DNA from 4 places in the Psychrosphaera sp. genome. Region 3 is predicted to be linked to each of the others. Evidence: predicted binding sites of a transcription regulator. Region 3 holds the regulator's gene; each other region holds the start of a gene.
The links. The regulator sigma-54, encoded in region 3, starts transcription at its own class of promoters, with help from an activator protein. The targets are predictions, from matches to a motif close to GTTGGCACGNNNNTNGNNT.

Region 1 (8,784 bases), on a different contig from region 3:
AACTTCGTTGTTTTCAAGAAAGATAATGCCTTGGGCTAATCTAAAACTATTTTCACCCTGACTCTCATTGACACGATTCAGTACATCATCAGCTTGTTTTATGCGGCCGCTTTTAGAATAAAGCGCCACCAGCCTTAAACCGATTGAAGTATCATCAGGAAAATTGCGATGTAACTCTTCTAACAACCGCTCTAATTCATATCTCTTGGCTTCGCTTTCGTATAGGTCGGCTAAATATAATCCCGCTGCTTTATCTTGAATCACTAACGAGAAGCTTCTTTCTAGCAGATACATAGCTTCAGTGTTGTTGCCCTGTCGTCGATAGACCTGAGCTAATGTAAAAATGGCTCTTAAATCTTTAGGAACTAACGCTAAATATTTTAATAACTCTTTGCGGGCATTCTCCAAGTTGTCTTGTGTGAAAAACGCAATTGCATTGATAAAAATAAGTGATGGATCGTTCGTCAGCACGTCTTCATCATATAAAGAGATAGAGTTAGCGATGCTTTCTAGAGTAGAGGTTGCTTCCTCGTTTTTGTTCTCAATGGATAGTATCCAACTAAGTAACAACTTCATTCGCGGATCGTCAGGTGTTTTTTCAAACACTTCATCGAGAAGCTCTTTGGCTTCTTCTATTTGATTATTCTTAATATAAGCACCAATCAATGAACGTTGCACAATTGGATCTTCATTAAAAACGGTGAGCGCAGTTTGATAGCTCTCTATTTCTTTCTCAATATCGCCCATTACACCCCAATATTTACCTTGCAGGTGTAAGGTTCGATGATCGTTAGGTGAGATAGATAAAGATTTGTTTATTAATGCTTTGGCTTCTTCCAAGTTGTTTTGTTCTAACTCAAAACTCGCTAAAGAATTAAGCGCTCTTGGCTCATTAGGGTATATTTCTTGGGCCTTTAAAAAACTAGCACGTCCTAGTTCGACTAAGTCTAAATTTAGGTAAGCCGTTCCTTTTGCCAAAAACAGCTCATAACGAGACGCCGGAGTCTTAATTTTTGATTCTTCAATCGTGAGAAGCTTTTTAAATTGTTTAGTTAAGATGAGTGCCGTTGTGTATTCTTTGAGAATAAGATTGATATCGACGTTATATTCAAGTGCTTCGTCGAACTCGGTAACAGCTAAGTCCATCGCTCCATTTTCGACATAGACTTTGGCTAATAGAACTTTTGCTGGGAGGTTTCTTGGGTCTTGCTCCAATGCATTCTTGAGGTGAATAAAGCTCTCGTTAATTTTTCCGTCGTAATAAGCCTGAACCGCTTTTTCATAATCGTTATCTAACGCCAAACTACCCGCTGAAAATCCCAAAACCAAAGTCAACATCAACCCTGAAATAGACTTTACTGCCATTATTCTCACCCCAAATACGCCCAAAACATTTACATGTGCTAATAAACCAAAAAAGATGGCCAAATGCCATCTTTTTAGAATTGAAATACTACTTCAGATTTGTACTAAGAAACTTGTTTTCTTCTCGCTAAGAACGCTAATCCTAGAGCGAATAAAGCCAACGCGCCTGGTTCTGAGACATCAACAGTTGGGTTGTTTAATGAGCCACTGAGCCCGTTCATTTTAAATCCTTGCCAAACCGAAGCACCAACATAGACTATCCATTGATTTGAAAGCGTTGAGCTATTGCTTGAATAATAAGAGGTGCTACCTGAGTCGCCAGAATGTGCAAGAGATACAACATCACCCCTAGACATAAAACTACCAGCGACCGTATCGAAGGAAACGGCCTCTGTTTTCAATATAAGATCTGAACGCTCGTCTTTATGATGATCATCTACGTAACCTGATGATACATTATCCAAAGTTACCTTTTTAGAATCAGCGAAAGTAAGTAAGAAAAAGTCAACACCAGCTCCGTTACCGCCATCAGCAACGTGATAATCATATGAATTATTGACTATGCCTAAACCACCTGAGTAGGAACCTAACTCCATCGCTTTTTTAACAGTTCCATCAATTCTACCATTTGTCGTGGTTTCATCTTTCCAAGCCCATCCTGAAATAGTTACACCCAGACCACTTCTCGAGTCATAATAAGTTCGTTCCTGAATGGAACTGCTAGAACTGCTTGAAGTGCTATATGAGCTATAATTGTTAGCGTCCACTTCGTCCGAGCTCAAATTAAAATTAAATGCCGTGCCACTCGCTAACGAGTAAAACGGAGCAAATAATAATGCTGCAATTAAAAACTTCTTCATTTCCTAACCCTCAAGAGCCCAAATCCAAATTTGCACTCGATATAAAATTCTAAATGTACCAATGATAGTTATAAGCAAATAACGTTCCAAATAAAAAACCACTATTAATCAAAGGTTTAGAACGTGATTGGTAGCTGTGTGTAAAAAAGACCGACAGTTCAGGGTTCTTTTTTACAAATTGAGAAACTTAGTATTTCTCGAAGTGTTAAATTTTAAACAATTTCGTGGTTATTGCAATCGGTTTGTTGGATGGTTTTTTTAAGAATAAATCAATCCAAATCTGGCGTTCGGGCATATAGTTATCTTTTTAAGTTTGATTGTTTAAGTTTTCCTATTCAGGTTAAAAATGTCATACTGTTTGATCTGTTAAATTGCTAAGAAGTTGATATGGATAAAATTGAAGTCCGCGGTGCTCGCACCCACAATTTAAAGAATATTGATTTAGAAATCCCTAGAGATAAACTCATTTGTATTACGGGTCTTTCTGGTTCAGGTAAGTCTTCATTGGCCTTTGATACTTTGTATGCAGAAGGCCAGCGCCGATACGTCGAATCACTATCAGCCTACGCGCGTCAATTTTTATCGTTGATGGAAAAACCCGATGTTGATCACATCGAGGGCTTGTCACCGGCTATTTCCATAGAGCAAAAATCAACTTCTCATAACCCTCGCTCTACAGTCGGCACGATTACCGAAATCTATGACTATCTAAGACTTCTCTATGCTCGTGTTGGTACCCCAACCTGTCCTACGCACGGCGAACCACTCGAAGCCCAAACCGTTTCGCAGATGGTCGACCGAATTCTGGAGTTACCAGAAGGCTCCAAAATTATGATTTTGGCCCCTGTGGTCAAAGATCGTAAAGGTGAACATGTAAAGACCTTAGAAAATCTCGCCGCTCAAGGCTATATCAGGGCTCGAATTGATGGTGAGGTGTGTGATTTATCTGATCCTCCAGAGCTAGAGCTCCATAAAAAGCATACTATCGAAGTTGTTGTTGACCGATTAAAAGTAAGAGATGACATTCAACAACGCCTTGCCGAATCTATCGAAACCTCACTTGAATTAAGCAGCGGTATTGTTCGTGTAAGCTTTATGGATGGCGATGCAGAAGAGATGACGTTTAGCGCTAACTTTGCGTGCCCAGTTTGTGGTTATTCAATGCAAGAGTTAGAACCTCGCCTGTTTTCATTCAATAATCCAGCTGGCGCTTGTAGTACTTGTGATGGTCTTGGCGTCAAACAATACTTCGATTCAGACAAAGTCATCGTTAATGGTGAATTAAGTCTTTCTGGTGGAGCCATTCGAGGCTGGGACAAACGCAACTTTTATTACTTCCAAATGCTAAAGTCTCTCGCTGAGCATTTTGATATAGATTTAACCGTACCTTTTGAGTCCCTACCGGACGAACATCGTCATGTCATCTTACATGGCAGTGGCAAACAGAATATCGAATTCAAATACATGAATGATCGCGGTGACGTTGTGGTTAGAAACCACCCCTTTGAAGGTATTTTGCCTAATATGGAACGTCGCTATCGTGAAACTGAATCAAATACGGTCCGAGAAGAACTGACTAAATATATCAGTACTCAAAATTGTCCTAGCTGTAAGGGCAGCCGATTACGTGAAGAGGCAAGGCACGTTTTTGTTACCAACACCAATTTGCCAACAATTACTGAAATGTCCATTGGTGAAGCCAGCGACTTTTTTGAAAAGTTAGAACTGGCCGGCCAAAAAGCACAGATTGCCGAAAAAATACTAAAAGAAATCCGAGAACGTTTGGGTTTCTTGGTAAATGTTGGTTTAACTTACTTGTCATTATCGCGAAGCGCTGAAACATTATCCGGTGGTGAGGCGCAACGTATTCGACTAGCAAGCCAAATTGGTGCAGGTTTAGTCGGCGTTATGTATGTCCTTGATGAACCTTCTATTGGCCTTCATCAAAGAGACAACGACAGACTACTTAAAACGTTGACCCACCTTCGTGACTTAGGCAATACCGTTATTATTGTTGAACACGATGAAGATGCGATTCGCGAAGCCGATCACGTCATCGATATTGGTCCTGGCGCTGGTGTTCATGGCGGACAAGTTATCGCACAAGGCACCCCTGAAGAAGTAAAAAACAATCCGAATTCAGTAACAGGCCAATACTTGTCGGGTGTTCGAAAGATTGAAATCCCTACCAAACGAGTTCCGATAAATAACGATAAATGGCTGTCGCTAAAAGGTGCAACAGGTAACAACCTAAAAGACGTCTCTATCGATATTCCTGTTGGCCTTATGACTTGTGTCACCGGTGTATCAGGGTCTGGTAAGTCTACTTTGATCAATGGCACCTTGTTCCCAATTACACATAGGGAACTGAATAAAGCGACCACGGCAGAGCCAGCTCCTTACTCAGAGATAAATGGTCTTGACCACTTGGATAAGGTAATTGATATTGACCAAAGTCCAATCGGTCGAACACCGCGTTCAAACCCAGCAACTTATACTGGGATATTCACCAATATTCGCGATCTTTTCTCAGGTACTCAAGAAGCCAGAGCTCGTGGTTATAAAGCCGGTCGATTTAGCTTTAACGTCAAAGGTGGTCGATGTGAGGCTTGCCAGGGTGATGGTGTAATCAAAGTAGAAATGCATTTCTTACCTGACGTTTATGTTCCTTGTGATGTTTGTCACGGTAAACGATACAACCGAGAAACTCTTGAGGTAACGTACAAAGGTAAAAACATTCACCAAGTACTCGACATGACGGTAGAAGATGCGAGAGAGTTTTTTGATGCGATTCCAGCTATTGCCAGAAAGCTTCAAACATTAATGGATGTTGGCTTGAGTTACATTCGCTTGGGACAGTCAGCGACAACACTTTCTGGTGGTGAAGCGCAACGCGTGAAGCTAGCAAAAGAGTTATCAAAACGAGACACGGGCAAAACGCTATACATCTTGGATGAGCCAACAACTGGCTTGCACTTCCATGATATCGAACAGCTGTTAGCCGTTTTACATCGACTTCGAGATCACGGAAATACGTTAGTTATTATTGAACATAACTTGGATGTCATAAAAACCGCGGATTACATCATTGATTTAGGACCTGAAGGTGGTTCAGGCGGTGGTACTATCGTCGCTAAGGGTACGCCAGAAGAAGTGTGTGAAGTGGACGCATCATTTACCGCTAAATATCTAAAGAGTATGCTTAAGTAAGTTTACGTTTGGCGACCCGCTCTGGAAAGTGAAGCCTGAAGTTAAATCGATATAATCGGTAAGTAGCTCTAGAAACGAGTAGTAATTTGGAATGCTACTCGTTTGCTTCTTTATCTTCTTTTAACTCCCTCAGATATGCCTCCAGTTGTGGGCCTGGCATGGGTTTAGCAAAGAAATAGCCTTGGGCTTCATCACAGCCCAAGTTCTTTATATAATCCAGTTGTTCTTGTGTTTCGATACCCTCAGCGATAACTTCGAGCCCAAGCTTTTGGCCAAGCTCGACGATGGTCTCTGCTAATACTCCGTCTCCGCCTTCACCTATTTCCCGAATGAACTCGCGATCCACTTTTAATCGGTTTAAAGGTAACTTGTGTAAATAGCTCAAAGAAGAAAAACCGGTACCAAAATCATCTATAGCGACAGTAAAACCATTATTTCGCAACTGGTGTAAGGAGCGCACTACTAAATTAGTATCATCCATAACCACACTTTCGGTTATCTCCAGCTCTATCTCATCAGGGTTTATTTTATTAGCCCGTGCGACTTCGATTACATCACTTACAAAATGAGAGTTTTTAAATTGAGGCATTGAGACATTCACGGCAACACGGAGTTGATCATAACCAAGTTTTTTTAAACGATTTATTTCAATACAGCTTTGTTCTAAAACCCACGCACCGATATCGACAATCAACCCTGTATATTCTGCGAGAGGAATAAATGTCATCGGTGAAATAAAACCACCATCGTTACTTGGCCATCTGAGTAAAGCTTCAACGCCAATTACATCCATCGTCTTTAAGTCTAATTGAGGTTGATACCAAACCTGGAGCTTGGAATCAAAAAAGTCATCGGTTAGCTTTCTTATCATTGACAAGCGCCAACTCGTTTCATCTTCCATTTCAGGCCGATATACATTGCAACGAGTTTGGCTATCTTTTTTGGCCCTGTTCAAGGCTATATTTGCATGTTTAATAACCGTTAACCCACTTTCTGAACTATCTGGTTTACGACATACACCAATGCGGGCGTTGACTGGGATTTGATTATCATTGACTTTAAACGGTAAGTCGAAAATAGCGAGTACTTTATCTTCAGCCAGTGTTTCCGTTGTTCCTATTAAACCAAAGATATCAGCACCCACTCGGCAAATGATCACATCATTACCAAGTTGGCGACACAAACGTTCAGCCAAACTAACAAGCAATGCATTGCCAGCTTCTTGGCCCAGCCCATCGTTAATATCTGAAAAGTGCTCAATGTCTAGCAGCATGACTGTATCGAGTGAGCTGTCTTGCTCTACAAACTCATCCAAATGTTGGATAAAACGAGAGCGGTTAGGCAATTTAGTTAATTCGTCTAAAAATGCAATGTCACTGACTTTCTTGAGTAATAATGAGTTATCTAAATCGGATGCCATATTTGAAACAAATGACTCAACTAACTCTTCACGAGTATTTTCTCGTTGCGATTCATATATAACCAGTACACCCACACATGACTTAGAAGGAATGTGCAGTATCAAACGGTCTTGTTCTATTATGGAGCGCTGCTTTTGCAGACACAATTTAATTAAATCGACATCATGAGAAGGAATAATCTCACGGCAACTTTGGCCAACAAATGAAAATAGATCATCATTACTGTATTCGATATAAAACTTATCGACGTTAGTTCGCTGCTCAGAGCTGTTCAATAAAAAAATTCCAGGGCCTTTTGCCTTGAATAGGTCCACTGACAGCAAAACTAACTTTCGAACAAAGCTCGCAAAGCTTTTTTGCTCAATTAAGCTACTGTTCATCATAGTTAAATTTTTAAGAAATTCTTTTGAGTCTTTAATTAACTTAATTTGTTGAAAGGAACGGATAGCAGCGCACAAGGAGGTTAGTAAGCGATTACGAGTTAATTCTGTTTTTGTCACATAATCATTGATTTCGTAATTGATAACCACTTCTTCTTCAGGAGCATGACCAGGTTGACCTGTACGTAAAATTATTCGTAAATCCTTTAGACGTAATGTATCTCGAATGGTCTGAATAAGACGCAGCCCAGCATCATCGGTTTCCATCACAACATCTAAAATAGCGACCGCAATATCATTATGCTGTTTAAGCAACTCGGTTGCCTCACGGGCACTATATGCATTAATAAACTTGAGTCTTTTTCCACTAATCACCACATTTTCTAACGCCATGTGTGTCACTTTATGGACTTCAGGTTCATCATCAACCACGAGAATTGTCCACGCGTCGAGTGACTCAATAGGTAATTCATCGACTTCTTGAGCTAAAGACTGTCCTGCAAATAAAAAGTCGCTTTCTAGCGATTGGTTTTTCGATGCCATTGGGCAAATACATCCTACTCGTTTATTAGATCGCGTGATGATAAGAGTGAAGACTCACAGATTTCGACGCAGAATAATTGATTCATTTAAAGTGTAGGAAATAAACACAATATTGACCAAGTTATCAGCCCTATTTTGAACATTTTTTGACAATGCACCATAATTTACAGACTATTAAGGTTTCTTCGTCATGAACCGTATCTAATTACATGAGCAATCAGCCAAAATCTCGTACAAAATACCTCAATATGGTCAAACAAATTTCGGGTATTGATTTCGAAATCACCTCAAACTCTCACGAAATAAATGAGCAGCAAGTGTTACACCATTTAGATGGTGACCAAGTCGTACTGCTACGAGATCAAAGCAAGTCTATTGCGCAGCGCATTCACAAACGAGAGCAGCTTCTAGAAGCCCGTCAACAGTACAATCTAGAGCAAATTTTTAGCCTTGGACTAGAGTTTGTAAAAGATGACTCATTGTTAGAGCGAATCGATTTAGACTGGATGATGAAATTTATCGAATTAGCTAAAAATGGTTTCACTCCAACGTTACACGAACTATGGGCAAAAGTGCTCGCCAAAGAGCTAGTAAAACCAGGTTCGTTTTCACATAGAAGCCTCAAAACTCTCTCAGAATTAAGTACAAAAGAAGCAAAGGTATTTTACCAAGCTGTTAAACTCGTTTGCCGTTTTGGAGAGGAAAGTGCTGGACGGTTAATCACTGGTGTGTATAAAAAGCCGACCTTGATGTCGTTTTTTGCAAGCAGTAATAAAGTGACCGTAAACCTGAGTAAACATGGGCTAAATTACACTCAACTCATCACCCTGATTGAGTTAGGCCTAGTTCACCAACAGGAAATCGAATCTGCGGCTTATCAAGCCAATGATGAGGTGAAGATTACGCATCAAAACCAAGTTTATGATGTGGCAATAAAACAAAAAGACGTGGTGTTTACATACTACAAGTTAACACAGGCGGGTTTTGAGCTAAGTCAGCTCATCA
Region 2 (8,784 bases), on a different contig from region 3:
TAACCAGTCCTATGTTCCTGTGGTTTTATTGTCATTACGTCAGTGCAAATGTAGCGGTGCTGAAGTAGGGCGCATAATACAAAAAAAAACGCCAAGTTTATACAAACTTGGCGCCTTTATCGATCAGGTTAACTGAGGATATTATGCAAAGTTTTTGTTTGCGAAATCCCAGTTTACTAGTGCCCAGAAACCTTTTAGGTAATCAGGACGAACGTTGCGGTAATCGATGTAGTAAGCGTGTTCCCATAGGTCAACTGTGATAAGCGGAGTAACGCCTTCTTCAGTGATTGGAGTGCCTGCATTTGAAGTGTTAACGATGTCTAAAGAACCGTCAGCTAGCTTAACTAACCAAGTCCAGCTTGAACCGAAGTTGTTAACCGCTTTGTCATTAAATGCTTCTTGGAACTTCTCAAAAGAACCCCATTTTGCATTGATTGCGTCAGCAACGGCACCTGTTGGAGCGCCACCACCATTCGGGCTTAGTGAGTTCCAGTAGAACGTGTGGTTCCAGATTTGAGCTGCATTGTTAAATACGCCACCTTCAGACGTTTTAACGATGTCTTCTAGTGATTTGCCTTCAAACTCAGTACCACCAATTAGACCGTTTAATTTTACTACGTAAGTGTTGTGGTGCTTACCGTGGTGAAAATCTAACGTCTCTGCTGAGATATGAGGTTCTAATGCATCTTTAGCATAAGGTAGTGCTGGTAATTCGAATGCCATAATGGTTGTCTCCGTTGGCTTTGTTTATGATTACTGATAAAATCTCTCCACTTGACTGATTTAAGCAAGTGGCCGTTTTATACTTATTTTAACAATGTGGGCTTGAAAATATCCCATTCGTTCATAGTAAATAAGACTTAAAGATTGATTTTCAAGTCTGTTTTTATAAAACGCACTATTTTATTTTTAAGATCAGGCATAAGTCTAGTCGTCGTGTAAAAAATTACCATTAAGTTGAGGTTACAATGGAAACCATTGAAAAAATTAAGAAACAAATCGCTGAAAACCCAATCATCTTATACATGAAAGGCAGCCCTAAATTGCCATCATGTGGTTTTTCATCGCAAGCCTCTCAAGCATTAATGCAATGTGGCGAACCGTTCGCTTATGTCGATATTCTTCAAAACCCAGACATTCGTGCCGAATTACCTATTTATGCAGAGTGGCCAACGTTCCCACAATTATGGGTTGAAGGTGAGTTAATTGGTGGTTGTGACATCATTTTAGAGATGTTCCAAAAAGGTGAGTTACAACCTCTGATCGCAGAAACAGCAGCTAAATTCAAAACCGAAGAAGACAGCGCTGAATAAGCCTAACGTTTATTTTTATTAAGCCGAGCAATGCTCGGCTTTTTTGTGTGCGCTATTTAACCAAACAGTAATTGATACATCTTCGGTGGCACTTAATTTGCAATGCCTTTGCATGAGTTTTGTTAGTTTTGTGGAAAGTACAATGATAATTAAAGTTGTACTGTCTAACCTTAACTGAAATCGGGTTGTTTTTGTTCAAAGTCTCTGTTGGCAGAGCTAAGGTGTGGAACACATTGTCATGAACCAGTTTCGAGCTTTTTTAGTTATTATTCAATCGGTCCTAATTGTTACTATGTTGACTGCCTGTGGTGGCAGTGAACCTGAAGGGCCATCTGGTGCGGATGTTGCCAGTGTGAACTTAGGTGCCGATTTTACTGTTGCAGAGGGGCAACTAATTGCCATCACCGCTAGTGTATATCCGGATGAAGGTGCAACAACGTGGACTCAGATTGAAGGGCCATTAATCGAAGACTTTCCAACGGATGCTGCGCTTGATTTTAGTATTTTGGCTCCTCAAGTCCAAGTGGATACGGATTTTGTGTTTGAGGTTGTTTATGTCGCGCCGAATGGTCAGCGCGTTTCTGATCAAATCACGGTCACGGTCAATAACATCGACAGAAACCCAGTCGCGGTCATTAATAACCTTTCAACAGCCGTAGCGCCGTATCGTACATTTGAACTGATCACCTTATCTGGTGAAGAGAGTTACGATACGGATGGCGAAGTGCGAGCATATAGCTGGAAGCAAATTGATAACAATGAACCTTTGCAGTTTTTCTCAGATACCAATCAAAGCACAGTCACTATTCAAGCACCGTTTGTTCAATCTCTTACTCAATATCAAATTGAATTAACCGTAACCGACAACTTCGAACTTGTCGGGACCAACGTCATCAATATTCAAATAGCCGCTGCAGAGGGCACAGTTAACCCAGATGCCGGACAAGACCAAACCGTCAACGAATTTACTCGTGTGCTATTAGATGCGTCCAATAGCTTTTCGGTTGATAACGTTATTTCTTGTTCTTGGACTCAGTTAACTGGACAAACGGTCGAGCTAACAAATAGCGACCAGTGTATTGCTGAATTTTTTGCTCCTAATGTGGATATAACTGAAGCCTTGAGCTTTCAATTAGAAGCCGTTGACAGTAATGGCAACAGTTCGACTGATACGGTTAATGTTACGGTAAACCCTCTGAATTTAGGCTCGTTGCATGATACTGGTGTTATCGATTGTTACGACGATGTAGATATTATTAGCTGCGATAGTGTTGATTTCCCGAACCAAGATGCAGACTCCGGTCGTGACTCGGTAGCGGACGCAATTGATAAATACGGCACAGGCGATAAGACCTTCGATTTTACTAAGTTTGATGTGAATGGTGATGAACTGAGTAATGATGCGCTTGTGTTTAGCTGTGTAAGAGACAATTTTACAGGCCTGGTTTGGGAAGTAAAAACTCCAAGCGCAAGCCCGCAATTTAGTGAACTTAGAAGCGTCGAAAACCAATACGTAATCAACGATGCACTAAACCCAATCGGTACGTGTCCATCTGCATATATTTGTTCGGTAGAACAATATGTTGATGTAGTTAATGAACAAGCATTTTGTGGCGGCGCGAACTGGCGTTTACCGACTTATTTAGAGTTAATGGGTATCATGGACTACGGAGATGTCGATAAAAATAACCTGTTACCTAACGAGTTTTTCCCAAATGTGCCTGACCGCAGTGAGCTAAACCATTTATTTTATTGGGTGTCCAACGACAATGTTGAGGGCGGTGGTGACTTATTTAACTGGGTTATTGATATAGGCAACGGCGATGACTCGGCCATTAATACGACATCCAGAGCTTACGTGCGATTAGTGAGGGAGCCATAACAATGAAAATTACAGTTATTACCTTGTTAACGTTAAGTGTTGTTTCCGTATTCAATCCGGCTTATGCCATAGATCAACGATGTGAAACGGCGGTGGTTACGACACCATCAGAAAACTTCATCACAGAAGGGATCAGTTCTGATTATGTAATTGACTCAACAACTGGCCTAGCTTGGGCACGATGTGTGGTAGGCCAGACTTGGGATGCAACTAATGAGACTTGTACAGGTGAAGCGTTGCGCTTAACTTGGCAACAAGCGTTGCAAACTGCGACGGCGTATTCTGCAGGTAATTTTGATGATTGGCGTGTGCCTAATATTAAAGAGCTGGCGTCAATTGTTGAGCGTTCTTGTGTGGCACCTGCAGCGAACGCCGAAATATTTGCTAATACACCATCAGAACGTCATTGGTCATCAACACCAAACACGTCGGCAAGTCGCAAGGATGAAGCTTGGTCCGTCGCATTTTATAATGGTCGTATTGATACCAATGACAAAAATGCCGATTACTACGTACGTATGGTTCGATACGCTGAATAACCTTGATTTTAATGTAGCAAAGACACACACTTGGAAATGATATGTAACTAAAATAACGAGTGTGAAACGGTTAATGAACAAATTTTCAAACCTTAAGATATGGCTTATTGCCCTAAAAGTTGCGCTGCTAGTGACTTTGTTACCTGCTAGTCAGGTGGCAACTGCAATGGAATGTCATATTCGTCTTGAGTTTGGTTTGTTGATCTCGCCTGACCATATTCGTGTAATGAAAAAAGGCCGAACTCAGGTCCAAATCAATAACGATACCCAGTTGTTTATTCGTGGCGAAATGATGCAACTCACTGACCAAGAACGCTTTTTGTTAAAAGAGTTCAGTCGTGGATTAAGAAAAGAGCTGCCTGAAATTGTCACCATTGCCATGGACAGCATGGACTTGGGCTTTGACGCACTACAAAAAGTCATCACTGGCTTGGCAGGCACCGACGCCGCCAAAGAAACACAAGCGCAATTCCAACATTTACGTAATAGCTTGCTGCGCCGCTTTTCACGCTCTGGTGATAACTTTTATATCGCACCACAAGGCATGGACGAATTGGATGAATTTTTCTCAGATGAACTTTCATCAAAAATATCAGGGGTAGTGACAGACTCATTAAACGTTATGTTAGGTGCAATGGGACAAGCGTATCGTCGCAGTGAAGGAGCAGTAGAAGGTCAGCAAGCTGACTTGGACGACAGCGTTAACGAACTGACTAATAACGTTGAGCAAGCGCTTCAATACAACGCAAACCGCTTAGCCAAAAAAGCCGAGGCGTTTTGTGAGCGATTCCAAACGTTAGATAAGATTGAAGCGCGATTACAAAATCAAATTCCGCAATTGCGCCGTTACGACATCTTGTCTAACCCAACCAATAACCCTACTCACAACCCAAATTAAGGCTGATTTTTAGCTTTTTCGTCAAAAACAAGAATGCGTCAAATTAGTTGCTTCGCACGACGTTTGGCGTGTTTTGTCGTTTATTTACCCATTAACAACCCTGAACCTTGAAACATTGTAGTGATGACTGTATAAACTCGAGGGTTAAAAATTAAATGCGCTAAAGCAATAATTATAAAAATAAGGGTACACAACATGAACAAACCTGCACAAGCAGGGGAGATGTTAGGCCATCCTAAGGGCCTCTTCCTGCTATTCGGTACAGAGATGTGGGAACGTATGAGTTACTACGGAATGCGTGGTATTTTCGTTCTTTATCTTTCTAGCCTTGCAACCGCAACGGCAATGGGCTGGGATATGGCTCACTTCGGTATTGATCCTCTTGCAGCTGATGCAGACGAAAAATACCAATTAGAACTTCAATCAAACGCACTGAACATCCTTGGTTTATACGCAATGTTGGTTTACGTTACGCCTGTATTAGGTGGTTGGATGGCTGACAATGTTTGGGGTCAACGCAAGTCCATCATCTTCGGCGGTGTAGTCATGATGTTAGGTCAGTTTGCGTTAGGTACGCCACACGAAATGGTTGCTGGATTTGAAATTCAAATGATGTGGTTAGGCCTGGCGTTATTGATCATCGGTAACGGTTTCTTTAAACCAAACATCTCAACTATGGTTGGTGACTTATACGAAGAAGGTGACAAACGTCGAGACGCTGCATTTACAATCTTCTACATGGGTATTAATACAGGTTCGATTTTAGGTTACTTTGTTGTTGGTACAGTTGGTGAAAAGTACGATTACCAATACGGCTTCTTAGTCGCTGGTATCGGTATGCTACTTGGCGTATTGATGCAATTGGCGCTTGCTAATAAATATTTAGGTAATGTTGGTGTTGAGCCTTCTGCAAAGCAGTCTAAGGGCCAAGATTTAGCGGCGAAAAACAAGCCTCTAACACAAGAAGAGCGTGACCGTGTGAAGGTTATCCTTATCATGTCTTTCTTCACTATCGTATTCTGGGCCGGTTTTGAACAAGCCGCAGGTTCGATGAACTTATTCGCAAAATACAAAACTGACCTAGTGTTCTTTGGCTGGGAAATGCCAGCGTCTTGGTTACAAGCCGTTAACCCAATCTTCATCATTATCATGGCACCAATGTTTGCCGCGATTTGGTTAAAAATGGGTGAAGCAGAACCTAACTCTCCTAAGAAATTTGCATTAGGTATGTTCTTCTTGGGCCTTGGTTTTATTTCAATGGTAGGCGCCGCACTACAAATTGGCGATGATGCAAACGTAAAAGCTCACGTTATTTGGTTAGTTATGGCTTACGTGTTCCACACTATGGGTGAGCTGTGTTTATCTCCGATTGGCCTTTCAATGGTATCTCGTTTAGCACCACTTAAATTTACTTCATTACTTATGGGTATGTGGTTCCTATTCTCAGGTTTAGGTAACTACGCTGCGGCAGAGATCGGTAAACTAGTTGGTGATGCCGGTCCGCTTTCTACCTTCGGTGGCGTTGCGATTATGGCGTTCTTAGCTGGTATCGCATTGTACTTCTTAAGTGACAAGCTCGTTGATTGGATGCACGGTGCAGAAGATTATGTAGCTGACGATTTAGAATCAAAAATCGAAGAAGAAATGTCAGTGGTTGGTACACACGAAGGTACACCAGAAGATCATACTAAAATCTAATAGCAGGCTTACTTAGACATCGGTTGGTGTCGAAAAGTAAAGCTTAATTGGGAAGCCCAGCGTTTGCTGGGCTTTTTTTTGTTTCTGGGTTTCAACAAAATTACTCTTAAAATTAACCACTTTTAAAAACCTTTGTTTTCTTCCCTTGCACTGTACCGATTTTGGTCTACTTTTTTTTTACTTTTAACTATTAAAGGGACTTAATGATGAAACCCTACATACACATTCCATTTTTCATCTTTGTTTCTTTGGCAGTAGCATCATGTGGTGGTTCAGACAGCTCAGAGAACTCAAACAACAACAGTGACAACAATGACGATACCGTTTCTGAAACCGTCAATGCGACAGTTATTGATGATTATATCCGTGGTGCAACGGTTTTCATTGATATAAACGGCAATGGTTCATTAGATACGGATGAGCCTTCAGGCGTTACTCAGGCAGGTGGCGTAGCCGAACTTGATATAACAGGGCTTGGCTTAAACGCTGATGAAATACAATATTCAGTACTAGTCGGGGCTGACGCCGTTGACGAGGCGACGATAACCGATGAAAACCCTGATGGTACTCCTGTCGGAGCGTCGAATACATTTGAAATGATGTCATTACCCGGCTCAGAAAATGTGACGCCTATTACTACATTAGTCGCAATTCATGCCAAAACCTCAGGTGATTTAGAAGCCAGTAAAACCCTAGTTTCTAGTGAATTAGGTATTGAATCAGACGCACTTTCTAGTGATTTTATTGCCGATAACAATGCGAGTATGGGAGCACTAGCGCGAGTTGTAGTATCGACTAAAGTATTGCCGACTTCCATTTCTCAAGAGGTTTCTGCCTCAAAGGCATCTTCAATTGTAGCTATTTCGAAGAGTGTTATAACACAGGCCAAACAAGCTGTAGAAAATGACACTATGGAGCAAACATTGCCAGCTTTGGTGAATGCGACTGCTGTTTTGGTCGAAACCGCTAACGATTTATTAGATCAAGTCGGAGAAGGCGCTGACGAATTATCTCAAGAAGAGATGTCTAAGTTAATCGGTTCTGTAGCTCAAAAGACAATTGAGTTGTTTGAGGATATCGACAACAACGATTCTGATAAAGTTGCTGAAGCGATGGCGTTAGCCAAAGCCAGTAATATGGCAATGGCAAATCAGATTTCTAATGGCCTGCAAAATGATGATGACGTTGACGATATCGTGATTGGCGCAGAAGTGACCGCCGAGGTTGTTGTTAATGCGTTATCCACGCAGGGCGCATTGCAAAACGATGAGCTTGACCAAGGTGATATCGAAGATTTAGTTGAGATTATTATATCTGACCTCGCTGTTGATATTGCATCTATAGGTGATGATGACGATTTAGATGACTTAATTGAAACACTAACAGAACAAGTTAATCAAACGGTTGATGTGATCATCGATAATATTGAGTCGGGTGTGGAAGTCACGGATTTAGATGGTGATGGCATCGCCAATGCCGAAGACCCGGATATCGATGGCGATGGAGTACCAAATGAAACCGATGCGTTTGTTTATGATGCTACTGAACAAGTCGATGCTGACATGGATGGCCGCGGGGACAATAGTGATGTGTTGATAAGCAACGAATTTGAGCTAAGTGGCCGAAATCAGACAGAGCTCTTAGGCCTTTCATTTGGTGCAGTTAAAAAGGGCGACGACATAATTGTTCCTGACGGTAGCGGTTTGTATATTTTTAACGAGGCGGACTTAAGCACAAATAAAGCACCATACAAAATACGTGGGCAAGACCAAATAAAACCTTATAACCTCTGGGATATCAGTCATGGTGAGGTGGACTCAAATAATGATTTGTGGTTTGCAGGCTGGTCATTTGACCAATCAGTGTTGATGAGAGTTGATGGGAATTCAGGGGACTACGATAACATAACGTTTAATTTGATTTATGTCGTAGAAATGCTTGAGGGAGGTGGTTCTCAAGGGCACACGGATTTTGTTGTCGAGAACTTCACTATATCCAGTGATAATAAGTACTTGTTCGCTTATCTGACCGACTACTCGACTCATTATTTTGCAAGTTACCAGATATCAAGTGATGGAACACTAACACTTGTAAATATGTTGGATGTAACAGGTAGCGGATACCCTCACTACGAATCAAACTTTACTCTGTCCGAAAATGAAAAATGGCTTTATGGATCATTTAACGGTGAATATTCCAGTGGTAATGACCATATCGTGATAGCACAAGTTTCCGAAAGCGACGGTTCTTTGACTTTGGTCGATTTCCAAGACATGGAAAAAAGTGATTTTAGGGTGATACAAGCTGTTGGTAATAACAGATTACTCGTTACCTCTGAGACTCAAGCTTCGCTGATGTCGATTGATGAGCAATGGGGAACACTATCAACTTTATCTTCAGTTACCTATGAAAATAAAAAGCCATTTAATATTCAGTTAAACGGAAGTAAAAACG
Region 3 (8,784 bases):
TGGTAGTTGCTTGACTGATACCTTCAGAGGTTGGTATTGCGTCATAGCCTCTGAACAATGCTATCCAAGTCACCACAAATGCAAAGACGATACTTTTGATAACGCCATTTAAGACATCCTTTGTGAAGTCTACGTTTGCTTGCATTATTGACCAAAAGCTACCGTGATCGACACCGAGCCATTCGACGCCAACAAGATGACCGCCAAGAATACCAACCGACGAGAATAGTAGTGCCAAAATTGGCATACTAAATACACCTGCCCAAAAGCGTGGTGCAACCACTCTCTTTATCGGATCAACCGCCATCATTTCTAATGATGTAAGTTGCTCAGTGGCTTTCATCAAACCAATTTCGGCGGTCAACGCTGAACCAGCGCGTCCAGCAAATAAAAGTGCAGTTACAACTGGCCCCAGCTCTCGCAATAAAGCTAAAGAAACCATTGGTCCTAGGCTATCCTCAGCACCGTAGTCGATAAGTACGGTATAACCTTGTAACGCCAAAACCATGCCGATAAACAAGCCCGACACAAGAATAATAATCAAGGACAGCACACCGACAACGTGAACTTGTTTTACAAAAAGTGGGAATGCACGGATTGGATTAAATTTACCAAAAATAGCACCCGACAACATCATTGCAGCGCGTCCAATCGCTGCGGTACGTTCAATAGTGCCTTGACCTAAAGTCTGTAGTGCCCTCATTTAGCTTCCATCATAATATCTTGTTCTAATGAATCTGCTGCGTAATGGAATGGTACTGGACCATCTGCTTCGCCCTGCAAAAATTGTTTAACTAATTCAGAATCACTGTTTAAAAGTTCTTCTCGAGTACCGTGACCGATCACTCTTTTGTCCGCCATGATGTAAATATAGTCGGCTATATCCATTACTTCTTTTACATCGTGTGAAACGATAATACTTGTTAAATTTAAGGTAGAGTTTAAGTCCCTGATTAAACGAACCAAAACACCCATTGAAATTGGATCTTGGCCAACAAACGGCTCATCATACATTATTAATTCTGGATCTAAAGCGATAGAACGCGCTAACGCAGCTCGACGAGCCATACCACCAGATAATTCGGCCGGCATTAAGTCTCGTGCCCCTCGCAAACCGACCGCCTCTAATTTTAACAGGACCATTGAACGGATGATATCTTCTGGTAAATCAGTATGTTCACGAATTGGGAAAGCCACATTGTCAAAAACGGACATGTCGGTGAACAGCGCACCACTTTGAAACAACATGCTCATTTTTTCACGAGCAATATATAACTCTTTTCGACTTAATTTAGGAATGTTTTTGCCATCAACCAGAATGTCTCCAGAATCAGGTATTAGCTGTCCGCCAATTAATCGAAGCATTGTGGTTTTACCGATACCACTAGGCCCCATAATTGCCGTAACCTTACCTTTTGGAAATGACAGTGAAACGTCGTCGTATATGACGCGGTCGCCTCGCGAGAAAGTCACATTCTTAATATCAACTAACGATTCTTGTTGATTGGTCATATTGCTTGACTGATTACTCACTCGTCCCTCGCGCACTTAATGGTTGTGACTCTCTTATTTCAAGGGTGGTATTGTATTGATTAAAACGCAAATTAGCTATGTCCCAAATGTTAAAATTTGTTAAACCTATGATTGTGTTTACTCACCGTTTCCAATTGCTCAACTTTTGATTAACTATCCCAAAAACAAGCAATATATTTTGCTTTCTTTACAGACAAAAGCCACAATAACGGCAATATTTTTTGTTCGGTATAAATAAACTACTTATGTTAATTGCTTCCATAATTTTGGTTCTGTCATTTGCTGTGCTGGTATGGAGCGCAGACAAATTCGTATATGGTGCTTCTGGTTTTGCAAGAAACCTTGGTATTTCGCCAATGATCATCGGTTTAACCATCGTCGCGATGGGTTCGTCGGCACCTGAGATTATGGTTTCAGCCAATGCTGCTTTAAAAGGAGCGACAGATACGTCGGTCGGAAACGCGATTGGCTCCAATATTACTAATATTTTACTTGTGCTTGGTTTGACCACATTAGTAAGGCCGATTTTGGTTTCTTCAACCACCCTCAAGCGGGAAATGCCAATTTTATTAGGTTTTACTCTGCTTACATGGGCACTTCTGTACGATAATTACCTTTCGTTTTTAGAAGGTGTTTTACTGCTTGTACTGTTTTTTGGGTTTATTGGTTTTTTAATTTATTTATCAAAACAGCCATCAACCGAGCCAGATCCAATGCTCGCTGATGCTGAAGACGACATTCCTGAAGGGCTCCCTACAAGCCATGCCGTTTTTTGGGTTATCGCTGGTTTAATTTTATTGCCTCTAAGTGCTCACTTTTTAGTTGATGCAGCCGTACAAATCGCCAAATATTTTGGTATTAGTGAATTAGTCATCGGCCTTACTATTATAGCTCTTGGTACTAGCTTACCAGAGCTCGCCGCAAGTATAGCCGGTGTGTTAAAGGGTGAAGACGACATGGCCATTGGTAACATAATTGGCTCTAATATCTTTAATATTTTGGCCGTTCTTTCTGTTGGTGCCTTAATCCACCCGAGCGATATCGACCCTGCAGCAGTCTCGCGAGACGTATTGGTCATGATAGGAGCAACATTATTACTATTAGTCATGGCAATGAGCATTGGTGGTAGAACTAGGCGTATTAACCGTGTTGAAGGCGGTATTATGTTTATTGCTTTTGTTAGTTATCAATTCCTCTTATTTAGTTAAAAAGCGACTTTATTTTTCGCGGAAACGTCGTAGACGACAGGAACACTTATGACAGACTTTTTAACCTCTGCATTACGAGTTATCGAGATAGAAAAACAAGCCATTCAGGGGCTGACAAAGGCTTGCGATGAGTCGTTTAATAAGGCTTGCCACACTATTTTAAATGCAACAGGCCGAGTCGTGGTAACCGGTATGGGCAAATCTGGCCATATTGCCAATAAAATTGCAGCCACTCTTGCAAGTACGGGAACTCCCGCCTTTTATGTTCACCCTGGTGAAGCTAGCCATGGTGATTTAGGTATGTTCACTAAACAAGACGTGGTGCTTGCTTTGTCAAATAGCGGAGAAACAGGTGAGCTACTCTCACTACTACCCGTTTTAAAAAGAATTGGCTGCGACATTATTTCGATGACAGGCAACGCAACTTCAACATTAGCAACAAACAGCAACATTCACCTCAACGCTAAAGTTGAGCAAGAAGCGTGTCCATTAGGCTTAGCGCCAACCGCTTCAACGACCGCAAGTTTAGTTTTGGGAGATGCCTTAGCAGTCAGTTTACTAGAGGCTCGTGGCTTTACCGCAGAGGATTTTGCCCTTAGCCACCCGGGTGGCTCTCTTGGTCGTAAGTTACTACTTACCAACGCTGATATCATGCACTCCGATGAGCGTTTACCTATCATCAATCAACACGCGACGGTAAAAGAAGCGGTATTTGAAATGTCCGCTAAAGGCTTAGGTATGACCGGTGTGATCGATGAGCATGGCGTTTTACAAGGTATCTTCACTGACGGTGATTTACGCCGTTGGATGGACAATGACGACTTTAGTTTACAAGCTCAGATTGAAGCAATAATGACACGTAATGGTGTGACAGCGAAGAGCAGTATGCTTGCCGCAGAGACTTTGTCGTTAATGGAAAAAAAGAAGATAAGCGCTCTATTTATAGTCGATGACGAACACAAACCTATTGGAGCCCTCAACATGCATGACATGCTCAAAGCAGGGGTGATTTAATGAAAGAATTTGCCGACTGGTACCAAGATGTCGAAACTGATGTTTGTGAAAAAGCCAAAAAGATTAAACTCCTAATTTGTGACATTGACGGTATTTTCTCTGACGGCTCAGTATATATGAGTAATTCGGGCGAAGAGATCAAAGCGTTTAATACCAAAGACGGTTTTGGCGTTAAGGCATTGATGAACTCGGGCGTCGATGTTGCGGTGATAACGGGTCGCAGCTCGAAAATAGTAGAACAACGAATGAAAAGCTTGGGTGTAAAATACGTTTACCAAGGTATGGAGACCAAAACGATTGGTTACCAGGAATTGTGTAACGATTTGAACGTTTCCCCAAACCAAGTTGCCTTTATTGGCGACGACTTTCCTGACCTACCTGTAATGAATCAAGTTGGCTTGGCCGTTTCTGTTAGTGATGGTCACCCTTACGTTAAGCAGTGTGCTGACTATGTTACCGTAACACCTGGTGGCAAAGGTGCAGTTAGAGAGCTGACAGACTTGATCATTATGGCTCAACAAGGCGCAGAGTACATTACGTCGGCCGTCTCAGGAACAAGTAGCTAATGCGTTTCCGTTTTATAGTCATAACCTTGTTCATTGGTATCAGCCTTTACTTATGGTATCCGGCGTTCCATGATAGTGACGAACAAATCGATGAAGCAGAGGCGGTCTTAATCCCTGATTTTACTGCACGGTTATTACATCAAGAGCTTTTTGACAATAACGGTAAACTCAAAGAAGAAGTGTTTTCACAAAAAATGGAACACTTTGCAGACTTAAATCTGACCTACTTTGAGCAGCCCGAATTTATCATTTATCAAGATGACCAGCCCTACTGGCGGTTGTCAGCGCAAGTCGGCAACATGCAAGATGGTCGGCTAGTATTAAATGAAGATGTCCAAATGGTGCAATTAAATGACAATGAACTGGTAAATTCGATAAACACCTCTTACATCGAAATAGATCTAAATTCACAATTAGTCACCACAGACAAAAGGTTTGTGATAAAAGGCGTAAATACAACCATTGTTGGTCATGGATTACGCGCAGACCTCAAAGTGGGTCGCTTGCAAATGACAAAACACGTAGAAACGATTCTCAAAGGAAGTTAACTAAATGAAGTTAAACAACATTCTAATTCTAACGTTGGTGTTATTTTTTACGCCTTTAAGTCAGGCTATAAATGATGACTTGCAAATCAAATCGACAGAGCAAGATTTAAACTTTAAGAAAAACACCATGTTTTTTAAAGGTAATGTCATCATCAATCAAGGTAATATGAAAATTGCCGCGGATGAGCTTTACGTTGTAACAAAAGACGGTGTCGGTGAAAAACTTATCGCCAAAGGTAATCCCGCCACATTTACGCAAATAAACCCAGAAGGAGATGACTTAGAAGCTAATGCTAACGAAGTTGTCTACTTAGTTAACGATCGAATCTTAGAACTTAAGGGGAGCGCCAAATATCGTCAGGGCGGCTCGTTCGTTGACAGTGCAAACGGTAACATTACTTTTGATTTAGTTCGCCAACGTGTAAAAGCAATAGGCGATACTGAAAACGGTGGCCGTGTCACCACAACTATTAAAATCAAGCCAAAATCAAAAGACGACTCAGAGAATAACTAATGACGAAATTGGTAGCACAGCATTTAGCCAAAGCCTACAAAAACAGACAAGTCGTTAAAGACGTAAGTCTATCTGTTGAAGCCGGTCAGGTTGTCGGTTTACTAGGGCCAAACGGCGCAGGTAAAACAACAACGTTTTATATGATTGTTGGCCTTGTGCCGAACGACAAAGGCTTGATACAGCTCGACGACATTGACCTGAGTCACGAACCGATGCACGTTCGAGCTCGCAAAGGAATTGGTTATTTACCACAAGAGTCGTCAATATTTAGAAAATTAACGGTTTCTGAAAACATCATGTCTGTGCTGCAAATGCGCAAGGACATAGACGCAAACCAGCAAGCAGACTTACTTGATGATTTAATTGCCGAATTTCACATCGACCACATCCGTGACAGTCAAGGAATGGCGCTGTCTGGTGGTGAACGTCGCCGAGTTGAAATCGCGCGTGCACTTGCCGCCGATCCGAAGATTATTTTACTCGACGAACCGTTTGCAGGCGTTGATCCAATTTCAGTCATCGACATCAAAAAGATCATCCAACAACTGACAGCAAAAGGCATCGGTGTATTAATCACTGACCACAATGTTCGAGAAACACTTGATGTCTGCGAAAAAGCCTATATCGTTAGTCATGGAGAGCTGATTGCTGAAGGTACGCCTGCTGAAGTACTAGAAAGTGAGATTGTTAAGCAAGTTTATCTTGGTGACCAGTTTAAACTTTGATAATTTATACAACAAGAAAGTTAATTAAGTCAGTAAGTTCCGGGAATAAATGAGACCAACACTACAACTCAAAATGGGTCAGCAGTTAACAATGACCCCACAGCTGCAACAAGCGATTCGTTTGCTGCAATTGTCGTCTTTGGAACTGCAACAAGAAATTCAAGAAGCGCTAGATAGCAACCCATTGCTCGAATCAGAAGATGACTCTAATTACGACAGCGCTCCGGAGTCATCAGACAATACAGACGACAACTTTCAAGCTGAATCGGCACAGGAGTCACTCAACGGGAGCAATGACGACGCAGGCGATGATATCGAGTGGACCAAAGACGAGATAAGTACCAACGAAGCACTCCAGGATCAGACGATAAGCGACGACCTGCCAACAGACTCTTCTTGGGACGATTACATGAGTGCTGCACCTGCTAGTTCTGGTCCAGCTTATGAAGGTGAAGATACGGTTTATCAAGGTGAGACCACCACTAATATCCAAGATCACCTGCGCTGGCAGTTAAACCTCTCACCATTTTCCGATGATGACCTTGCTATTGCGACAGCAATCATCGACGCCATTGATGAAAAAGGATTTTTAACCGTATCTGCAGAAGATATTGTCGAAGCAGTTGATATTGAAGACGTCGAAATCGAAGAAGTCGAAGCCGTTTTAAAACGTGTACAGAATTTTGACCCTATCGGTGTTGCCTGTCGTGGGCTGCAAGAGTGTATGGTTGTTCAATTAAAACAATACAGCGATGATACACCGTGGAAACAAGAAGCCATTGACCTTATTCAAGAACACATCGACTTATTGGCCAACCGCGACTATCGCACCATCATTCGCAAGACAAAACTAAAAGAAAACGACTTAAAAGAAACCTTAGAACTTATCCAACAACTCAATCCAAATCCGGCTAGCATTGTCATCAAAGATGAAATTGATTATGTAATTCCGGACGTTAGCGTCGTTAAGAAAAAAGGTCGTTGGATTGTTGAGCTAAATTCCAATTCTATGCCTAAAATTAAAGTGAACGAACAATATGCTTCGTTGTCTAAAACGGCAAAGAACAATTCCGATGCACAATTTGTTCGTTCTCATTTACAAGAAGCTAAGTGGTTTATCAAAAGTTTGGAAAGTAGAAACGACACCTTGTTAAAAGTATCTAATTGCATTGTGCAACAACAACAAGCATTTTTCGAGTATGGGCCAGAAGCAATGAAGCCTATGGTACTCAACGACGTGGCAGAAATGGTTGATATGCATGAGTCCACGATCTCTCGTGTGACCACGCAAAAGTACATGCACACTCCTAGAGGAATATTTGAACTCAAATACTTCTTCTCAAGTCACGTAAGTACCGAAAACGGTGGTGAGTGTTCCTCAACCGCTATCCGTGCATTAATTAAAAAATTAGTCGCCGCTGAAAACCAAGCAAAACCGCTCAGTGACAGTAAAATTGCTGATATTCTGGCCGAACAGGGCATCCAAGTAGCCAGAAGAACTATCGCAAAATACCGGGAATCGTTAAACATTCCCCCTTCAAACCAAAGAAAACGATTAGTGTAGTTTCACTATTCAATCAAAAGAAGGAAGAGCATATGCAAATTAACCTAACTTGTCGTCATGTCGATGCAACAGAGTCCCTAAAAGATTATGTTGATACGAAATTTGCAAAACTAGAACGTCATTTTGATCATATTAATAACGTCCATGTGATTTTAGACGTAGAAAAGCTAATTCAACGCGCAGAAGCGACCATGCATGTTAATGGAGGTGAGCTTTTTGCAACCTCAGAGCACAGTGACATGTATGCAGCGATTGATTCTTTAATTGATAAACTAGACCGACAGGTCAAAAAACATAAAGAGAAGTTAACTCGTCATTAGAGGACCATTGAGCTGGCGCACATCGCCAGCTCTCGGCAATCGACCCGAGTATATTTAGGAGCGCTATGGACTGCACTCCTTAACCCATCTTTTGAAGTAAAATCAAAAGAACGAAGCAGTATTAAAGCCATGAAATTAAAAGTACTCTTGCAACCAGAATGCACCAAAGTGCTTTCCGATTGCCAAAGCAAAAAGAAAATTCTCGAGCACATTGCTGAGATAGCAAGTAGTCAATCTCCAGAACTGAATTGTACCGAAGTACTGTCCAGCCTTCTGAATCGTGAAAAGCTTGGAAGTACAGGAATAGGGAATGGAGTGGCGATTCCTCACGGTAAAATCAAAGCCGACGGCTCTCCAGTGGCAGTTTTGTTAGTTAGTCACCCAGCTGTTAAGTATGATGCCATAGACAATCGCCCCGTCGATGTGTTTTGTGCATTGCTTGTCCCAGAAGATCAATGTGACGTACACCTACAAACGTTAGCAAGCATCGCTGAAATCTTTGACAATAAAGAGATTTTACGTAAGATTCGTAGTGCGAAGACGGATAATGACCTATATCAAATAATTGAAGCCGCGTAATATGCATATTTTTATTGTGAGTGGCCGTTCAGGCTCAGGGAAGACAGTTGTACTTAGGGTTTTAGAAGACTTAGGGTATTACTGCGTAGACAATTTACCAGTAAACCTGCTACCTGCACTTTCGCACTCACTGGCAACTAACTATCCACAAGTTGCTGTCAGCATTGATGTTCGTAACATCCCGAGCTCAGAACAAGAGCTACTCGATAATCT
Region 4 (5,130 bases), on a different contig from region 3:
CATAAGGCTGCACAACCACTGCTTGAGAAACGCCAGTGTCATCAGCCGCACTTTGTTGAATCGCTTGGTCTTTATTGTCACAAGTATTCGCATCGTATTCTTGATACGGGTTAAGCATAGGGTCGATGATGCCCGGCTTGTCGATATGCGTTGAGTCAATACCTTGCCAGTCTGGTAACGCATCTTTGACGATAATCGCGGTACCACGAACATCTTTGATATCTTTTATGTCTTCGCCGTTCGCAAGGCGGTGAGTCACTTCAACCAGTGGACGCTCGGCGTTACCAAAAATCAGTAAGTCAGCTTTAGAGTCAAAGATAACCGAACGACGAACTTTGTTTGACCAATAGTCATAATGTCCAATACGGCGTAACGAGGCTTCAATACCACCGATAACAACAGGTACACCTTTGAAGGCTTCACGACAACGTTGAGAATATACGGTCACTGCACGGTCTGGGCGCTTTCCACCAATATTATCTGGTGTATAGGCATCGTCGTGACGAAGTTTACGGTCGGCTGTGTAACGGTTGATCATTGAGTCCATGTTGCCCGCTGTCACACCAAAATATAAGTTTGGTTTACCAAGACGCATAAAGTCGTCTTTGCTGTGCCAGTCTGGTTGGTCAATGATACCAACGCGGAAACCTTGGGCTTCTAACATACGGCCAATGACGGCCATACCAAAGCTTGGGTGGTCAACGTATGCGTCGCCTGTTACGAGAACAACGTCACAGCTATCCCAGCCTAATAAATCCATTTCTTCGCGAGTGGTAGGTAAGAATGGAGCTGGGCCAAAACATTCTGCCCAATACTTTGGGTAGTCCCAAAGCTTCTTATCCGTTTTGACCGTGGCCTGAGGAGGCTTAGCTACAGCTGGTCGTTTTGCAGTCGTGGATTGCATGTTAGATACCTTTAATAGTTACAGCGTGTCTGCGCAGGCGTAACCAACACAGAAAAATCAGTGATTCTATAAGCACTTATAAATTAGTGACTACAAGAATCTCGCCCAAGAGCCAGTTACTTAACACCCAATGGGCTTTGTCTTTGGCTTTTGTCTTTAAAAGACGCGCCTTGGCAAATGGACGCGGGATTATACAGGTAAATGTAGCAAAGGGGAAAAGCTAAACCGAACTATTTTGGATAAAATATATACAAGTTGAGGTTTTCGAAGTTTTAGGTCTGTACTTCATTGTTTTTTATTAAAAACATTGAGCTTTGAAAGTTAACCTGCTTAAAATAGGAACTAGACCGCACAGGTCCAATATTATCTCAATAAGCTACCAACGAGCATCAAGTCCCCTTAGTTCAACTGGATAGAACAAGGGCCTCCTAAGCCTTAGATACAGGTTCAAGTCCTGTAGGGGACGCCAACCACAAAAGCTGACTTCATATTGCGATTAAAAAGAGTACCGCCAACCTAGCTCTATTTCGCGCCCTCGAGCAGGGACTTGTTGAATTAATTCTGATGAATCGTAGCCAATTGGTACAGCATAAGGGTAATAATATTCTTTGTCGGTGATGTTATGGATTTGAAGTCGCAACCGACTGTCATCAGTGATGTAGTAATCGAGCAGACCATCAAAAAGGGTTAGTGACGCGTCTGATGTCATCACTGGAATGTTATCTCGCCAATTAACCTGAAGGTTCGCTGATAGATTACTCGTAAGATTGATATCAAAGGTCAAATTTGCGTAGCGTTTTGGAGACAGGTACTCAATCGCTGTTGTGTCTTTCTCCATCATTTTGTCTGATTTGTTATTAAAAAGTTGAGTGTAGGCGAGCAATAAATTCATCTCTGGTGTTAGCGCGGTTCTGCTTTCAATCTCTATACCCTGATTCGAATTATTAGAAAGGTTAGCCACTTTAGAGGGAACATTGCTAGTAAAACCGATGAGGTCGGTCATTTTATTATCGAACAATGTAAATGAGTGATAGTAATTGTCCTGAATATAACTATAAGCTAGTTCTGTTGATTTAAGTGAAGTGGTATTTAGGCCTTTACTTCCAGGTGCTAAATTACTGTTGTCATCATAAAGATCACCTATAGATGGCACGCGGTAAGCTTCGTTATATAAGGCTTTAAACACATGGTTGCCATCAATATTATACACAGCTGCTAACCTCGGTGACCATTCGCTGGTAATGTCATTGTAGTGGTCGTGTCTCAACCCCAACGTTAAATTCAACCGCTCTGAAACATGCCAATTATATTGACCATAAACACTACTAATTTCTCGTGTTTTATCGGCGACAACTTGAAGTTCTGATTCGTCAAATTGTTGGGTTTCACCTAAGTAGGTAAAGTCCCCTAAGATGTTGTAATTAGAACTGAAAAATGCGGTGGGGACTTGGCTCCTTTGGTAGCTTGCACCTGCAGTTATGACACTATCACCGGATAGTTTATAAAATGACGACAGATTAAACAGTAGACTTTGGTGTTCTAGGGTAAAACCGAGATAAAGGTCCTCATCAATAAACCCTGGAGACCCCTTAGGCAATTGTATTCCCATGGAAGTGCGTTCGTTATTTGAATACTGCGCAGAAAGAGTCACACCTTGGTCCGATTCGTCAATAAGTTGATACTTAAACTGGTGAATGTGGTTTTCTAATTCAACCGAATTAAACCCGTCTTTAAGGTTTTGATACAAATAAAAGTTTTGCCTTTCGCTGTCCTGATAAAGATATCGCCATTGTAGCGACTGATATTTTACATACGCTTCTAGTTGCTTGCTCTCGAAGGGGTCTGTGGTGGTGGTTTGCCTAGCAAATCGGTCAAAGCTATTTTTATACGTTTCACCAGAATCATTCGTTATGCTAATTTGGACCCCATAATCGACATCACTTATTGACTGGTTAAGCCCTAGGCTTGCATTGAGAGTGAGATTGTTACCACTGGAGACAGTCAATTGATCCGTGGTTTCTGTAATGATATTTATGACGCCCTGAAAGGCATTTGCACCATAAACAGCCGAGCCAGGACCGCGTATTACTTCAATTCGCTTGGCATTTGAAAGGTCAAAATAGCGCATGAAGTAGCTGATACCACCTGAAAAGTCGTCATTGATTCGTTGTCCGTTGTACAAAAACAAAATTGTGCTCGCGTATTTTTGACCCAACCCTCTTGCGACTAGATAAGAGTTATTATCTTCTGAAACGTTATACGCCGAATAAAAACCAGGAATAAAACGATACAAATCGGTGATGGTTTTAATGCCGAGTCGGTCTAGTTTTTGCCTAGTAAATAAAGTGATGGTAGCGGGTGAAGTAATAATGGATTCGGGACTTGTAGACGCGATGGAAACTTCCACTTTTAGTAAGTCTTCAAGTGGCATTTTGAAATAGTCTGTCTCGTCTGCAAGTGAAGAAGTGGAAAGTACAATTACAGTACAAGCAAATAAACAATTGAGAAAAGCGGATTTGTACATAAAGTCTCAAGTCTACCGTTGTTGGTAATTAGTGTAGTTCAAATTTTTTAACACTGAGCCTGTAATAACCGAAAGTAGCGTAAATAAATTTTAATATAAGCGTCACAGCGTTCGTGGAACGACTGGCACTAGTTTTGCTTGTTAATTAGATTAGTATCGTACAAGAGACGCGGAAAATGCCATGAAATGGTTACTTTTAGTATTAGTTAGTATTTGGGTAAGTGGTTGTAGCACAATAGAAAAAGTGGCAGAACTACAAAACCCCAAACCACCTGAAGGGTATAAGCAATACCAACCAGAGTTGCGTGAAAACACCATGCATGCTCATGTTGAGCTACTCGCCCGACAATTGCTTGACACTACCAACGCATTTGACGTGAGTCGACCTATTGCAGTCGGCACTTTTTTGCCAGCAAATAGCTTGCGGCAAGACACAAACACATCCCACCAACGCTTTGGTGTTCAGTTACAAGAGAGCATGATGACCTTTTTAACTCAAGCTGGGTTAAAGGTCGTGGAATTTAAAGTGAAAACATCGATGACGGTGAATGAACGTCACGACCAGTTTGTTTCGCGGATGGCAAAAGATTTAGACCCGTCTGTTCGAGTCGATTACATCGTAACAGGCAACTACACTCAACAACAAAATAACCTGATGGTAAATATTCGTTTGATTGATGTGGGGTCTAAAGCTGTCATGGCTGCGGCCACTGATTACGTGCCTCTCTCGGCAATGTGGAGTCACGAAAAAGTGAAACTTAAAGACAACCAATTAATTCGCGGCGAATATTAGGAGCCTATGATGAAAAAGCTATTATTACCTTTATTGGCAACTCAACTAGTCGCCTGTAGTACCTTTGATAATTGGAATTGGTCTGAAGAAGAGGCCAACTCAGACGCAACAGAACAAAGCCAAGCAGTGGCTCAAACAACGAAAGCGCAGAATACCAGCAATGATGAATTGGCATCAATGCCGCTTAATGCCAAACCTCGTTTAATTGCTGGTGATGTTTCGACACCAGACACAGCAAGTGTGCAATTTCAAAATGAGTATCGCCAACAGTTACTTGGCCGTATGAGTGAATTAAGAGATCAACAACCTAATTCGACTCGTAGCGTCAAAGATTTAAATTATTATGTGCGCACTATGATGCAAGACCTTGTTGGCAACATGAAGTACGTAAATGCTGCTACGCCAGTGGTAGTGACAAGCTTTGTGATGCTCGATAGTGACTTTCAGCACGCTGACCTTTTAGGTCGCCAAATTTCAGAAAGTTTTATCCATGAAGTACATAAGTACGGCATCCCTGTATTAGACTTTAAAACATTAGATTTTATTCGAGTTACACCTCAAGGTGATTTTGTATTTAGTAAAGATTATCTTGAGCTAAATGGTGACTTACCAATTAAATACGCGGTTGCAGGTACGATGGTCAAGCAGGTATCTGGTTATTTAGTTAATGCTCGTGTGATTGGTATCGAATCAAAAGCTGTAGTTGCTAGCGCTCAAGGTTTCTTGCCTGCAGGTGTTGTGAACAGTTTAATTTCAAGTGGTTTTAGTGATGGTGTGCCATTAATGTCGGGCGAATAGTCTGATGAGGTGTGACGGTATGAAAAACAGCAATGAGTTAAAAAGCCTTTCAACATCGGCTAAATTGGCCTCACTAATGTTATTTAGCGTGAGTGTATTAAGTGGTTGTAG

Region 1: a site for sigma-54 is predicted at 2,298-2,316, ahead of AC4E96_RS04485 (PEP-CTERM sorting domain-containing protein). Genes of this name have one in related genera too.
Region 2: a site for sigma-54 is predicted at 1,398-1,416, ahead of AC4E96_RS09240 (Lcl C-terminal domain-containing protein). Genes of this name have one in related genera too.
Region 4: a site for sigma-54 is predicted at 3,550-3,568, ahead of AC4E96_RS09415 (FlgO family outer membrane protein). Genes of this name have one in related genera too.

The regions. Positions count from the first base shown of each region.
Region 1 is NZ_CEYNSH010000009.1:70,991-79,774, forward strand. It holds partial or broken gene AC4E96_RS04480 (tetratricopeptide repeat protein) at 1-1,365, opposite strand, end outside; gene AC4E96_RS04485 (PEP-CTERM sorting domain-containing protein) at 1,470-2,225, opposite strand; gene uvrA (excinuclease ABC subunit UvrA) at 2,613-5,435, shown strand; gene AC4E96_RS04495 (bifunctional diguanylate cyclase/phosphodiesterase) at 5,530-7,779, opposite strand; gene AC4E96_RS04500 (TIGR03899 family protein) at 7,989-8,784, shown strand, end outside.
Region 2 is NZ_CEYNSH010000026.1:39,601-48,384, forward strand. It holds gene AC4E96_RS09225 (XTP/dITP diphosphatase) at 1-1, opposite strand, end outside; gene AC4E96_RS09230 (Fe-Mn family superoxide dismutase) at 142-723, opposite strand; gene AC4E96_RS09235 (Grx4 family monothiol glutaredoxin) at 969-1,313, shown strand; gene AC4E96_RS09240 (Lcl C-terminal domain-containing protein) at 1,552-3,195, shown strand; gene AC4E96_RS09245 (Lcl C-terminal domain-containing protein) at 3,198-3,734, shown strand; gene AC4E96_RS09250 (DUF2884 family protein) at 3,808-4,632, shown strand; gene AC4E96_RS09255 (peptide MFS transporter) at 4,828-6,330, shown strand; gene AC4E96_RS09260 (beta-propeller fold lactonase family protein) at 6,534-8,784, shown strand, end outside.
Region 3 is NZ_CEYNSH010000008.1:21,199-29,982, forward strand. It holds gene mlaE (lipid asymmetry maintenance ABC transporter permease subunit MlaE) at 1-703, opposite strand, end outside; gene mlaF (phospholipid ABC transporter ATP-binding protein MlaF) at 700-1,512, opposite strand; gene AC4E96_RS03855 (calcium/sodium antiporter) at 1,779-2,741, shown strand; gene AC4E96_RS03860 (KpsF/GutQ family sugar-phosphate isomerase) at 2,790-3,755, shown strand; gene kdsC (3-deoxy-manno-octulosonate-8-phosphatase KdsC) at 3,755-4,321, shown strand; gene lptC (LPS export ABC transporter periplasmic protein LptC) at 4,321-4,869, shown strand; gene lptA (lipopolysaccharide transport periplasmic protein LptA) at 4,874-5,383, shown strand; gene lptB (LPS export ABC transporter ATP-binding protein) at 5,383-6,108, shown strand; gene AC4E96_RS03885 (RNA polymerase factor sigma-54) at 6,158-7,672, shown strand; gene hpf (ribosome hibernation promoting factor) at 7,705-7,992, shown strand; gene ptsN (PTS IIA-like nitrogen regulatory protein PtsN) at 8,122-8,571, shown strand; gene rapZ (RNase adapter RapZ) at 8,573-8,784, shown strand, end outside.
Region 4 is NZ_CEYNSH010000027.1:32,391-37,520, forward strand. It holds partial or broken gene AC4E96_RS09400 (YgiQ family radical SAM protein) at 1-904, opposite strand, end outside; tRNA gene AC4E96_RS09405 (tRNA-Arg) at 1,298-1,373, shown strand; gene AC4E96_RS09410 (TonB-dependent receptor plug domain-containing protein) at 1,401-3,428, opposite strand; gene AC4E96_RS09415 (FlgO family outer membrane protein) at 3,610-4,221, shown strand; gene AC4E96_RS09420 (FlgO family outer membrane protein) at 4,231-5,019, shown strand.